Regions from separate parts of the Cytobacillus kochii genome, predicted to be linked through region 1. Evidence: riboswitches for the same ligand, from Rfam matches in the RefSeq annotation. Region 1 holds a riboswitch; each other region holds the start of a gene.
What was found. Region 1 has a riboswitch for cobalamin ahead of LG276_RS13850 (ribonucleoside-diphosphate reductase subunit alpha). Riboswitches for the same ligand answer to the same signal wherever they lie in the genome.

Region 1 (4,193 bases):
TGAATAGGAATCAATCGTTCTATGACTGCTTCATTCACTGCTTTGGCAAGGTTAATAGAAGACAGGTTACATACGACGAAATCACCAGGTGTTTTCTCGATGACAATTTTACCATCTTTTGTATACTCTTCTACTCTTGTTGTTACACTTTGATTTTGAACGATTTCAGTACAAAGATTTGTGCAATAGATCATGCCAGCATGTGCGTTTGCATTCATACGGTTCACTTCATCCCGATAGAACATAAATGGTGTTCCCGTTTCTAATTGACTGCGCATGATAGACTTCATAATATCGATAGCAGGAATTTCCTTCTTCGATAGCTCTTCATTATTGACGCATTCTAGATATTTCATTCTAAAAGTACCTGCACCAACTTCTTCATCATAATAATCTTCTAATGAGAAGCCCATTTTTTGTCGAACTTCATGTGGGTCAAATAAATACCAGTTACTACGCTCTTCTACTTTTTCCATGAATAAATCAGGTAGACAAACACCGGTAAATAAATCATGTGTACGTAATCTTTCATCACCATTATTTAACTTTGCATCAAGGAAAGAAAAGATATCCTTGTGCCAAACGTCTAGATAAACGCTAATTGCTCCTTGCCTTTGTCCAAGTTGATCGACACTTACAGCTGTATTATTTAGCTGTTTCATCCATGGAAGCACACCAGATGAAGCGCCTTTGAATCCTTTAATCATACTACCTCTACTACGAATCTTACCTAAATAAACGCCGATTCCACCACCATTTTTAGATAGTGCAGCAATGTCTGTATTACTGTCATAAATCGAATCTAGACTATCATCAACTGTTTCGATAAAGCAGCTAGATAGTTGTCCCCAGTTCTTACCTGCATTGGATAAAGTTGGTGTAGCTACAGTCATAAATAAGTTACTCATTGCCCAGTAAGCTTCTTTTACTAATTGCAACCGATTTTTTTCTTCTTGATGCATAAGAATCATTGCAATAACCATCCAGCGTTCTTGAGGCAACTCAAAAATTCTCTTTTGGCGATCTTTCGCTACATAACGATCGGTAAGCATTTTAATCCCGAGATAAGTAAAGAGCTGATCTCTTTCAGGGACAATTTCTTTGCCTAATTCATCAATTTCTTCTTTTGTATAACTAGATAATAAAATAGGACTATAAATATCAAGATCACTTAATTGTTGAATTAAAGTATGAAAATCACCATAGGCCTGGCCACTGTACCCTCGGTTCTCCGCTGCTTGTTGATAAATCTTCTTTAAATATAAATGGGCAGCCACATATGTCCAATCAGGTTCATTAACATTTATGTAAGAAAGACATTCTAGTATTAACTGATCATAGAAACTATCTAACTCTAAGTGATTTAATTGTTCCGCACGCTTTTCTAACGCACTAATTGGTAAGTTGTTGAATTGTTGATATAATTGTTCAAAATTGACTGTCGTATCAATCATTGTTTTCAAATTTCTTCCTCCTTCAAACTATTTCTATCAAATTTAGGCATAAAAAAAACCGCCCCAGTTACACCTTGAGCGGATCAAACGACAGTATAAATACAAGTGTACAATAACACTCTTTTCATCAACTGTCGTTTCATCTTCTCAAGCCCCGAAGAATTGAAACTTATGATTAAGAAGGCAGGTATCCTGGCTTGTGTATCAATCTACTAAGAGCCTTCCCATTCTTTCAAAAGAACAGTGGTTTCCTCTTTTCGTCACACTTACAGTTGCGGGTACAGCTCCGGCTTATCCGGATTCCCATTTTAAGTCCATTTGGACTCCTTCAACCAATTACTATATGTAGTTGTCGAGAAGTAAAAAAATAACTATATATTGTATCTGAGATTGTATGAGTAATCATATCACATCATTTCATAGAATACAATTTATTTCTTTTATCTAAATTTAAAATATACGTTTCGTTCTTTTAGCGGTAAATTTGAGACCATAATAAATAATAGCATTTCTTATTTGTGTAAAAAAGTCTTGAAATCCATTAAAAATTGTTCAAGCTGACCAACTCTACTTTTTTACCTTCAAACGAGTAAGCTTAAACCAGAAAAGTAATAATTTTTTGGTAAATAAATTAAAAAATCGCAGAAGTATTGAAATAAATTCAATGGTGGTAAAGTTGTGGGTCAAAAAATCTATATAAGTATATGCCATATTAAAAAGAAAATAATTTACCTCAAGGGACAAATTTTTTTATCCATCTCCTACATACCTTCTATAAAAAGAGAAAAACAAACTAACTATTTAATTAGCTTGTTTTTCTCAATCAGTTTTTTGATAGAATGTTTTATAGAAATTCATACGTAACTTGTCATCTTTATCTTACACGTTGCAAACGAAGTGCATTTAATACAACGGACACAGAGCTAAACGCCATCGCAGCACCTGCTAACCATGGTGCTAAGAAACCCGCAGCTGCAATAGGAATACCGATTGTATTATAACCAAACGCCCAAAAAAGATTCTGTTTAATATTACGAATGGTTTTTTTACTCATCATGATTGCATCGGCAATACTATTTAGATCACCACGCATAAGTGTAATGTCTCCTGCTTCCATGGCAATATCTGTTCCTGTACCAATAGCCATGCCGATATCGGCAGTTGCTAATGCTGGGGCGTCGTTAATACCATCTCCTACCATCGCTACCTTTTTCCCTAGACTTTGCAGCTTTCTTACTTCTTCTGCCTTCGTTTCTGGTAAGACTTCTGCAATGACTTTTGATATACCTACTTCTTTAGCAATAGCTTGTGCGGTTAACTGGTTATCTCCAGTCATCATAATAACTTCTAACCCCATATCATGTAGCCTTTGAATCGCTTCGTTTGATGAATCTTTTATCGTGTCAGCTACAGCAAGAAGGCCTTTTGCTCTACCGTTAATAGCCACAAGCATTGCTGTTTTTCCTTCACCTTCTAATTCTTTCATTTGTTTCGAGAACCAAGAGGAGTCTATCCCATTCTCTTCCATTAATCTAACTGTACCAATCAGTACATCTTTTCCTGTAACTTTCGCAGAGATACCATAACCTGGTAGCGCTTCGAAATATTCACTTTTTATTTTTTCTATATTTTTCTCCTCTAACCCTTTCACAATGGCTTCAGCAAGAGGGTGTTCAGATGACTTCTCACTCGCAGCAACAATGGAAAGAAAATGGGCCTCATTTGTTCCAGGCTCGACTATGATATCGGTTAATACAGGCTGACCATTTGTAACAGTACCTGTTTTATCAACCACAACAGTTGTAATTTCATGTGTCATCTCGAGATGCTCTCCACCTTTAAATAGAACACCCATCTCTGCTGAACGGCCAGACCCTGCCATAATTGAAGTAGGTGTCGCTAATCCTAGTGCACAAGGACAAGCAATAACGAGCACAGCAATCATTTTTTCTAACGCACTAGCTACATCACCCGGTTGCAAGAAAAGAAACCATATAAAGAAGGTAACAAGGGCAATAGCTACCACAATGGGAACAAAGATGCCCGAAATCTTATCGGCTAACCGCTGAATAGGTGCTTTCGAACCTTGTGCTTGCTCGACTACTTTAATAATTTGCGCCAGCGCTGAATCTTTTCCAACCTTTGTTGCTTCAACGGTTAAATGGCCATTTTTGTTTACAGTTGCTCCAATTACTTCATCACCAGCTTTCTTATCAACTGGCACACTTTCTCCTGTTAACATTGATTCGTCAACAGCTGAATGTCCTTCAATGATTACTGCATCTACAGGAATTCTTTCACCAGGCTTAATGATAACCTTATCGCCTTGCATAACTTGCTCAACTGGGACAATCGTTTCCTTCCCTTCTTTTACTACAACGGCTTTTTTAGCCTTTAAATTCATTAATTTCTTTATTGCTTCTGATGATCTTCCTTTTGCACGTGCTTCAAATAATTTCCCTAACAAAATAAGGGTAATAATAATCGCACTCGTTTCATAATAGAGCTCAACATGATGACCATATGTTGCATTCATCGATTGTAATGTTAGAAACAAACTATAAAAGTAAGCTGCAGAAGTACCTAATACAACAAGTACATCCATATTCGCGCTACCAGATTTCAATGATTTATATGCACCAGTATAAAATTGCCAACCGATAATAAATTGTACAGGTGTCGCCAAAATTAACTGTATCCAAGGGTTCATTAAAAAATCTGGTAGAAAAATGAATGAGG
Region 2 (4,193 bases), 2.2 Mb from region 1:
GCAATCACTTTCACACCTGACTTTTCTACCTTTTCCTTTGTTCGTTCATCTGCTCCATTTAACACAACAATGATTTCATCAATGCCTGCCTTCTTTACCTCAGCAATCACTTCAGCAATCGTATCCGGCTCCTTCCCTACAGGAATAATCGCACTATACTTCGCTCGTTTCTCTTCCTTTACCGAAAAGGCTTGTACATATTCCTTAAAAGATTGCCGATTTCGCCTGCCATCATTTAAACCACCGCGATATCCTCTCTCTTCAATCAGTTGCGCCACTGCACGTAAGTGGTCACCAATTATTAAACTTGTTGAAAATGAAAAAGAGGAGCCCGTAATCTTCTGTTGATGTTTCGGTCGAATCTTATTTGTAGCAATCACGTCAATGGCGACTGGTGCACTCATCTTTAATTCTTTCATCACAGCTATACTATGAGCTAATGGCGGACAAGCTAAATTCTCCCAACCAATTGTATCAAGCGCTGATTTTTTCATCACATGAGGAACAGCGACTAAGGAATTAACGGATAACTCACCTTTACCTAAAAAATGATTAAGAGAGAACTTTGATACTGCTGTCGGATGTGGTCTAATGGGGCGCTTCATTGTCCAGCTTAAATCATTTAGGGCAATATCAGCCCCATCCCGAATGCCATCAAGCAGTGCTTGTAGCTCCTGTGCTCTAACGACAATATCACCATCAATAAAAAGAAGCGTATCTCCTTTTGCCTCCCTTGCACCAATTGCTCGTCCAATATCCACCCCTAGAGGTTCTTTATAAACAAGCTTTCTACATTCAAATGCTTCCGCTATTTTCTCCGATCCATCTGTTGAACCATTCAAAACAGCGATGATTTCATATGGCTCAATCTTCACTAACTCTTCTAAAACGGCTGACAACGTAGATTCTTCATTCTGAATGGGAATAATAACAGATAGATTCATAACACTTCACTTCTCTCCTTCAGCAAAATTAATAGTCTCCTTTGTGCTAACTATAGCCTTTTCCATCACAAACCCGAGAAAAACACTAAGTAATATCAATATATACAGCTTGGCCAATTTTGTTCTCGGACAAGTATACAATCTATGAAAGATGGTGCGATAGACAGGGTAGATTGGTTTAATTATGGGGGCATTGATCGGATTCGGCACTAAAAAATATATTATTACTATTCGTTAGGAGATGTTAAAGTAGATATATATGTATTTAAGGGGGAGTACAAATTGGAATTCGAGTTGAATTTTATTTGGATTGCCGTCGGTTTAGCATTACTTGGCTATTTCATAGGCAATGGGTTGAAGCAATTTAGTAGTAAAAATGAAGGTAATATGAATCATTTACTCGTGGAGCAAAGCCACCTTCATCTTTACTTTTATTTAAGTGAAGCAGACATGAAGGATCTATTACAGAAGCATCCTCACGCACCAAAAGTCATTCTTAATGGCAAGCATTATTACCATCTACATAAATTTCGCAAGTGGCTTGAATCTGATGATCTATATCACTCATGAAGAATTTATTTTGACAGCTTCCATTTATTATGCTAATCTATCTGTAAAATTCAAAATATTATAAATATGTAATTCTCTTATTCAGAGAGGTGGAGGGACTGGCCCGATGAAACCCAGCAACCTTTAACAATTTTTTGTTAAAAAGGTGCTAATTCCTGCAAAGTGTAATAGCTTTGGCAAATAAGAGAGGATTAAGACCTCTCTATTTTTAATTTAGAGAGGTCTTTTGTATTTTCAAAACTTAATAAGAAAGGCAACAGATGCATGATTGCTTAAAAGGGAAGCCCGGTGGAATGCCGGCACGGTCCCGCCACTGTGAAGGAGAGCGACTTATCATTAACCACTATTTCATAATAGAAATGGGAAGGGATAACGAGCGATGATCTGAAGTCAGGAGACCTGTCTGTTGTTTGCACTTAGACTCTACGGATGCATAGAGAGGAGTGATGAATACGTGTTGAGCAAATCAAATGGTCTCAACTCTAGTTAATATTGCGTATGAATCTCTCATTTAATAATAGATAGAGAGATTTTTTGTTGAGAAAATACAATCATAAAAGGAGTGTTTAAAATGACTGAAGTAAAAAGCTCAAATGTAGGTTATCCAAGAATTGGCGAGAAGCGGGAGTGGAAGAAAGCTCTCGAACAATTTTGGAGTGGTATGTTGAATAAAGAGACTTTTCTGCAACAAATGGAAGTCATACGTTTATCCTCTCTCGAGAAACAAAAACAACTTGGCGTTGATCTCATCCCGGTTGGTGATTTCACACTGTATGATCATGTCCTCGATACAGCTGTGATGTTTGGACTTGTTCCTGAGCGTTTTACATACAGAGGTGGGAAGGTTGATATTGAAACGTATTTTGATATTGCCAGAGGGAACAAAGATGCCGTGGCAGCTGAAATGACCAAATGGTTTAACACAAACTATCACTACATCGTGCCAGAACTCACCAACCTCACGCCAACACTTGCTGAAAACCGGCCACTTGCCTTTTATAAAGAAGGAAAAGAGAAGCTTGAAATCGACGGAAAACCGGTTATCTTGGGCCCGATTACTTTTGTGAAATTATCAAAAGGCTATAAAGAAAGTGAATTCAAATCAATCGTCAATCAATTCGTTCCTCTTTATGCACAAATTTTAAAAGAATTACAGCAAGAAGGTGCCTGGTGGGTGCAAATCGATGAACCTATTTTAGCCACTACCCTCACAGAAGAAGACATCTCACTCTATCAAGCAGTTTACCAAACATTACACGAGGCAGCACCACAGATAAATATCATTTTACAAACGTATTTTGAAAGCATCACTCATTATGAAGCTGTTACCTCTTTACCTGTGCAAGCGATCGGCCTTGATTTTGTCCATGATGCAGGTCAAAACCTCGCTTCCTTACAAAAATTCGGCTTCCCAAGTGATAAAGTATTAGCTGCAGGTGTCATCGATGGCCGTAATATCTGGGGCGCCAAACTTGATAATAAGCTCTCTCTTCTAGAAGAAATTACAGCAATTGTTCCGAAGGATCGCTTAATCATCCAGCCTTCATCCAGCTTATTGCATGTACCCGTTACAGTCAAAATTGAAGAAACACTTGATCATACATTAAAGACCGCACTCGCCTTTGCTGATGAAAAATTACAAGAAATCGTAGTGCTAACAAAAGGAATAAGAGAAGGAAAAGAGCAAATCCAAGATGAGGTAAACAAGAGACGAACTGCTATAGAGGCGCTAAATCAATCTTCTATTAGAAACAATCAACAAGTACAAACAGCCATTCAAAACTTACCATCATCACTAGCAGAGCGCGAAGCACCTTATTCTGTTCGTCAAGCAGCACAAAAAACAGCCTTCCAACTACCACTCCTACCTACAACAACGATTGGAAGCTTCCCACAAACACAAGAAGTGAGAAGAAATCGTTTAAAATGGCGTAAAGGAGAGTTAACTGCTACTGACTATCAAACATATATCAAAACGGAAATTAAAAAGTGGATTGATATTCAAGAAGAGCTAGGCCTTGATGTGTTTGTTCATGGCGAATTCGAACGCACAGATATGGTCGAATACTTCGGTGAAAAATTAGCCGGATTCCAATTCACAAAATTCGGTTGGGTGCAGTCTTATGGCTCTCGTTGTGTCAAACCACCAATTATTTATGGAGATGTCTCATTCGAACAGCCAATGACAGTTGCAGAAACAGTCTATGCCCAGTCCTTAACAGATCACCCGGTAAAAGGTATGCTCACTGGTCCGATTACGATTTTAAACTGGTCATTTGTCCGCGACGATATCCCTCGTTACGAAGTCGCAAACCAAATTGCCCTTGCCCTTCGAGAAGAAGTAGAAGCACTAGAAACAAATGGTATCCGGATGATTCAAGTAGACGAACCAGCCATTCGTGAAGGATTACCACTCAAACAAGAGAAGTGGGAAGATTATCTGAACGCTGCTGTTTATGCTTTTAGACTAGCCACCACTTCTGTCAGAAATGAAACACAAATTCATACGCATATGTGCTACTCCGATTTCGAAGACATTATCTCAAGCATTCAAGCACTCGACGCTGATGTCATCTCCATTGAAACATCAAGAAGTCATGGCGAGCTGATTCACTCATTTGAAGAAAGCACCTACCAACAAGGTATCGGCCTAGGCGTATATGACATTCACAGCCCTCG
Region 3 (4,193 bases), 380 kb from region 1:
ATGCCGGAGCAGGAAGAAGTATTTACGATTGAGGCAGAAACAAATCATTTTGAAACAGAAGGTGTGCAAATATCTGCTTTACCTGCTTCACTTGCCATTGATAGCCCAGATACTGAAGAATTGACGAGTGAGTTTCACTCATTAACTGAGGCAATTGGTGACCTTCATCATGGTGTCGGAGACTTAGCAATAGGAATGAATGAACTATCATCAGGCTTACGGTCTTTAGAGGGTGGGTCTGCACAATATAAAAAAGGACTAAATGAATTAAGTCAGTCTGGTAACCAATTAACAGAAGGATCAGCACAAATAAATAATACTTTATCTTTGATTAAAGATGAGATGAAACAAGCCAGTGGCGTAAGTGGTATTGGGGAACTCGAGAATGTAACAATCGATCTGCCTGAGGTAGCGGATAATCTAGAACAAGCAGCAAATGATGTAGACCAAGTAGTTGTTAATTATAATGAGGTAAAAACACAAATCAATCGTGCTCTGGAGCAGATACCAGATAACCAAATTTCAGATAAAGAGATAAATAAATTATATGAAAGTAATGCGGATAAAGAGGTAATTGATCAATTGGTAGAAACCTATAGAGGGACAAAAGCTGCTCAAGAAGTTCTACTACTAGCCAAAGATAACCTTACAGACATGGTTGAACCGCTATCAACCTTTAGTCAATCAATGAGAGAAGCAGCAGGTAACCTTCGTGCAATATCATCTAATATAGACGAATCTATTCTTCAAATTGACATTGATGAAGGGTTAAAACAATTGACATCTGGTGTTGAAGAAATGGTATCTAACTATAATCAATTCCACCAAGGGTTACTTGCTTATACAGGCGGTGTTTCTGAATTAAGTACATCATATAGTGACATCCATGAAGGAATTAGCGGTTCTCTATCTGGAGCTGAGCAACTAACCAAAGGAGCTGGCTCGCTTCATAATGGAACTGGACAATTACATGATGCAACTAAAGACATTCCTGATGAGGTGACAAAAGAAGTGGATGAAATGATATCGCAATATGATAAATCTGATTATGAGCCAATTTCTTTTGTATCAGATAAAAATAATGAAAAGTTGGAACTAGTCCAATTTGTCATCCAAACAGATAAGATTAAAATAAAAGATAACAAAGAAGATGTAAAAGAAACAAAAGATAAAGTAGGATTCTTCGAGAAACTTCTTAACTTATTTAAGTAAACTTGAAAAACACGCCACTGCAATCTAGGAGGCGTGTTTCTCTTTTTGGTGGTAAATTTATATAAACCTTTCATGTTACATCAAACGATCGGTCAAAATGAAGAATTAGGCTTTCTTCTACTCGGGTTGTAGGAGTGGATTTAATCAATGACTCTAGCTTATATTGTGGTTGGAAGAAAAATGATAAAGAGCCTAACTTTTTCATCATTTTAAGCTGAGAATACATATTCTAAAAAATAAATTGTAAATTTTCCGAAAAATTGATATATTGTTAGTGTGAAAACTAAATAAGCTAAATAAACAGGTGCTTGTTCATCAAGCTTAAAAGGGAAACCGGTTAGACTCCGGTGCTGTCCCGCAACTGTATTTGCGAGCGGATTGTACATAACCACTTATTCATTATTGAATAGGGAAGGAACAAATCCGCCACGACCATAAGCCAGGAGACCTGCCTGTTTTAGCCAACATCATTACCTACGCGGATAGGGGGTGTTAAGTGCGGATAGAAGAACATGTATATTACTCAACACATGTTTATTTGTTTGTCCACTCGTTACTTAACAACTTCTTTTAACAGGAGTTGTTTTTTGTTTGAAGGTGGTTTGCTTCTTGCTACTGATTTGAGCAAGCGCTCAATCAAAGGAGATAGAAAGATGTAAAGGGAGTGCACGATGGCGAAGCTAAAAAAAACACTAGAAGAAAAGGGAGATATTTTTTCTCCTGAAGATTTTCTTGAAGAGGAACAACTCATTGCACAAACGGCAGAATTATTTATTAAGAATGAAGTGTTGCCCCAAATAGATTCATTAGAAAAAAAGAACTATGAAGTGGCTAAGAATCTGTTTCAAAAATCAGGGGAACTAGGTCTACTAGCTATTGATGTACCTGAGGATTATGGCGGGTTTGCACTTGGTAAAAAATTATCCGGGCTTATAGCTGAAAAGATAGGATACGGTGGGGCTTTTAGTGTTTCGTATAATATTCATGTAGGTGTTGGCACATTACCGTATGTTTATTTTGGTTCAGAAGCACAAAAACAAAAGTATTTACCACAACTCATCTCCGGGGATTGGATTGGTGCTTATGCCTTAACGGAAGCAGGAGCTGGATCGGACGCACTTTCACCGAAAACAAGAGCTATTTACAACAGCAAGAGTGATAGTTGGATAATAATTGGGGAAAAACAATGGATTACCAATGCTCACATAGCAAATGTGTTTGTTGTGTTTTGCCAAACAAATGACGGGATGACTGCTTTTATTGTTGAAAGAGACATAGCAGGCGTATCTATTGGTGCAGAAGAAGAAAAGATGGGTATTCATGGATCATCAACAGCTACTCTTATATTGGAAGATGTCGTTGTGCCATCCGCTAATATACTAGGAGAAAAAGGAAAAGGTCATCAAGTTGCCATGAATATATTAAATCTTGCTAGATTGAAGCTAGCTTTCTCGAATATTGGCACAGCTAAACAAGCCTTCAACTTTTCTCTTAGCTATGCGAAAGAGAGACAACAATTTGATAGAGCGCTGGTTGAATTTACGTTGATACAAGAAAAATTAGCTGAAATGGTGACATCTATTTATGCAAGTGAAAGTGCCGCTTATCGCACAGCAGATATGATTGATCAAGCTCCAACAGATGAAGGAATCACCTCTTTAAAAGCATTCGCAATGGAATGTGCCATAAACAAAGTACGATGCTCTGAAATGCTTGGGCATGTAACAGATGAGGCCGTTCAAATTCACGGTGGATACGGTTATATGAGAGATTACGATGTTGAGCGACTATATAGGGATGCTCGAATCAGTCGTATCTTTGAAGGAACAAACGAAATCAATCGCTTAACCATAGCAAAAAACTTACTTCACAAACACTCATCTAAAGATATCACAATCAATACCCCTACACCATTACACCAAGATAGAAACAGCCAATTTATTGAGTTAGGAAAAGAACTGTTATCGCTGTCTTTGGAAGCGGTTTCAAATGCAAAAATTGATATAAATAGGGAACAGCAGTATGCACGTCTTTTAGCTAATATCATCACAGAACTATACACAATGGAATCGACTTATATGCGGACATCAAAACTGCAACATCGAAAACAAAATCAAAAGTGGAAAGATTTAGCGACTGATATTATATGCGAACAATGCTTTCAATATTTGAAACAACAAACGATTAGCCTGATTTCAGCAGCGATACTTGATGAAAAAGAACGATTCGTTGCATTCGCAAACATTGAAAATTACCAAATCCCACTCTACAGCAATCTGTTATTGAAAAAAAGGCAATTAGCACAAATACTTATTGATCAACCAAAATTACTGAAATGAAGGGAGCTTAAATGATGGGTGAGAAAATCGGTTTTATTGGATTAGGGAATATGGGTTTACCGATGGCGCAAAGCTTATTATCAGAAGGCAATGAAGTGTACGGCGTCGACCTCAACAAAGATGCTGAAGCGGCATTGCTAAGGTCGGGAGGTGTGATTGGATTATCTATCAATAATATCATAAAGCAAGTAAATTTTATTTTCACAAGCTTACCTTCAATGAAAGCGGTGGAAGAAATCTATTTAGGTGAGGAAGGATTGATTACAAAAGGACGTGAAGGCATTGTCCTGATTGATACAAGTACGGTTGCTCCTAGCTTGAATCAAAAATTAGCAGAAGAAGCAAAAAAGAAGAGCATTCATTTTCTTGCTGCTCCTGTCAGTGGGGGTGTAATCGGTGCTGAAAATCGTACTTTAACCATTATGGTCGGTGGTCCTAAACAAGCTTTCGAGCAATCCCAACCATTGTTAAATATTCTTGGAGAGAATATTTTTCATGTGAATGAACGAATTGAAAGCGGAACTGCAGTCAAATTAATCAATAACTTACTTATCGGTTTTTATACTGCTGGTGTAAGCGAAGCCTTAAATCTGGCAGAAAAAAGCAACATTAATTTAGCACAATTATTTGAGATGTTGAATG

Region 2: it holds a riboswitch for cobalamin, as region 1 does, so the genes downstream of both, metE (5-methyltetrahydropteroyltriglutamate--homocysteine S-methyltransferase) here and LG276_RS13850 (ribonucleoside-diphosphate reductase subunit alpha) in region 1, are expected to answer to the same signal.
Region 3: it holds a riboswitch for cobalamin, as region 1 does, so the genes downstream of both, LG276_RS12115 (acyl-CoA dehydrogenase family protein) here and LG276_RS13850 (ribonucleoside-diphosphate reductase subunit alpha) in region 1, are expected to answer to the same signal.

The regions. Positions count from the first base shown of each region.
Region 1 is NZ_CP085254.1:2,708,537-2,712,729, forward strand. Features, by position in the region: gene LG276_RS13850 (ribonucleoside-diphosphate reductase subunit alpha) at 1-1,454, opposite strand, end outside; cobalamin riboswitch at 1,619-1,799, opposite strand; gene LG276_RS13855 (heavy metal translocating P-type ATPase) at 2,329-4,193, opposite strand, start outside.
Region 2 is NZ_CP085254.1:279,964-284,156, reverse strand. Features, by position in the region: partial or broken gene LG276_RS01590 (glycosyltransferase family 2 protein) at 1-944, opposite strand, end outside; gene LG276_RS01585 (DNA-binding protein) at 1,227-1,514, shown strand; SAM riboswitch class I at 1,589-1,701, shown strand; cobalamin riboswitch at 1,756-1,936, shown strand; gene metE (5-methyltetrahydropteroyltriglutamate--homocysteine S-methyltransferase) at 2,086-4,193, shown strand, end outside.
Region 3 is NZ_CP085254.1:2,332,624-2,336,816, reverse strand. Features, by position in the region: gene LG276_RS12120 (YhgE/Pip domain-containing protein) at 1-1,212, shown strand, start outside; cobalamin riboswitch at 1,498-1,683, shown strand; gene LG276_RS12115 (acyl-CoA dehydrogenase family protein) at 1,884-3,551, shown strand; gene LG276_RS12110 (NAD(P)-dependent oxidoreductase) at 3,566-4,193, shown strand, end outside.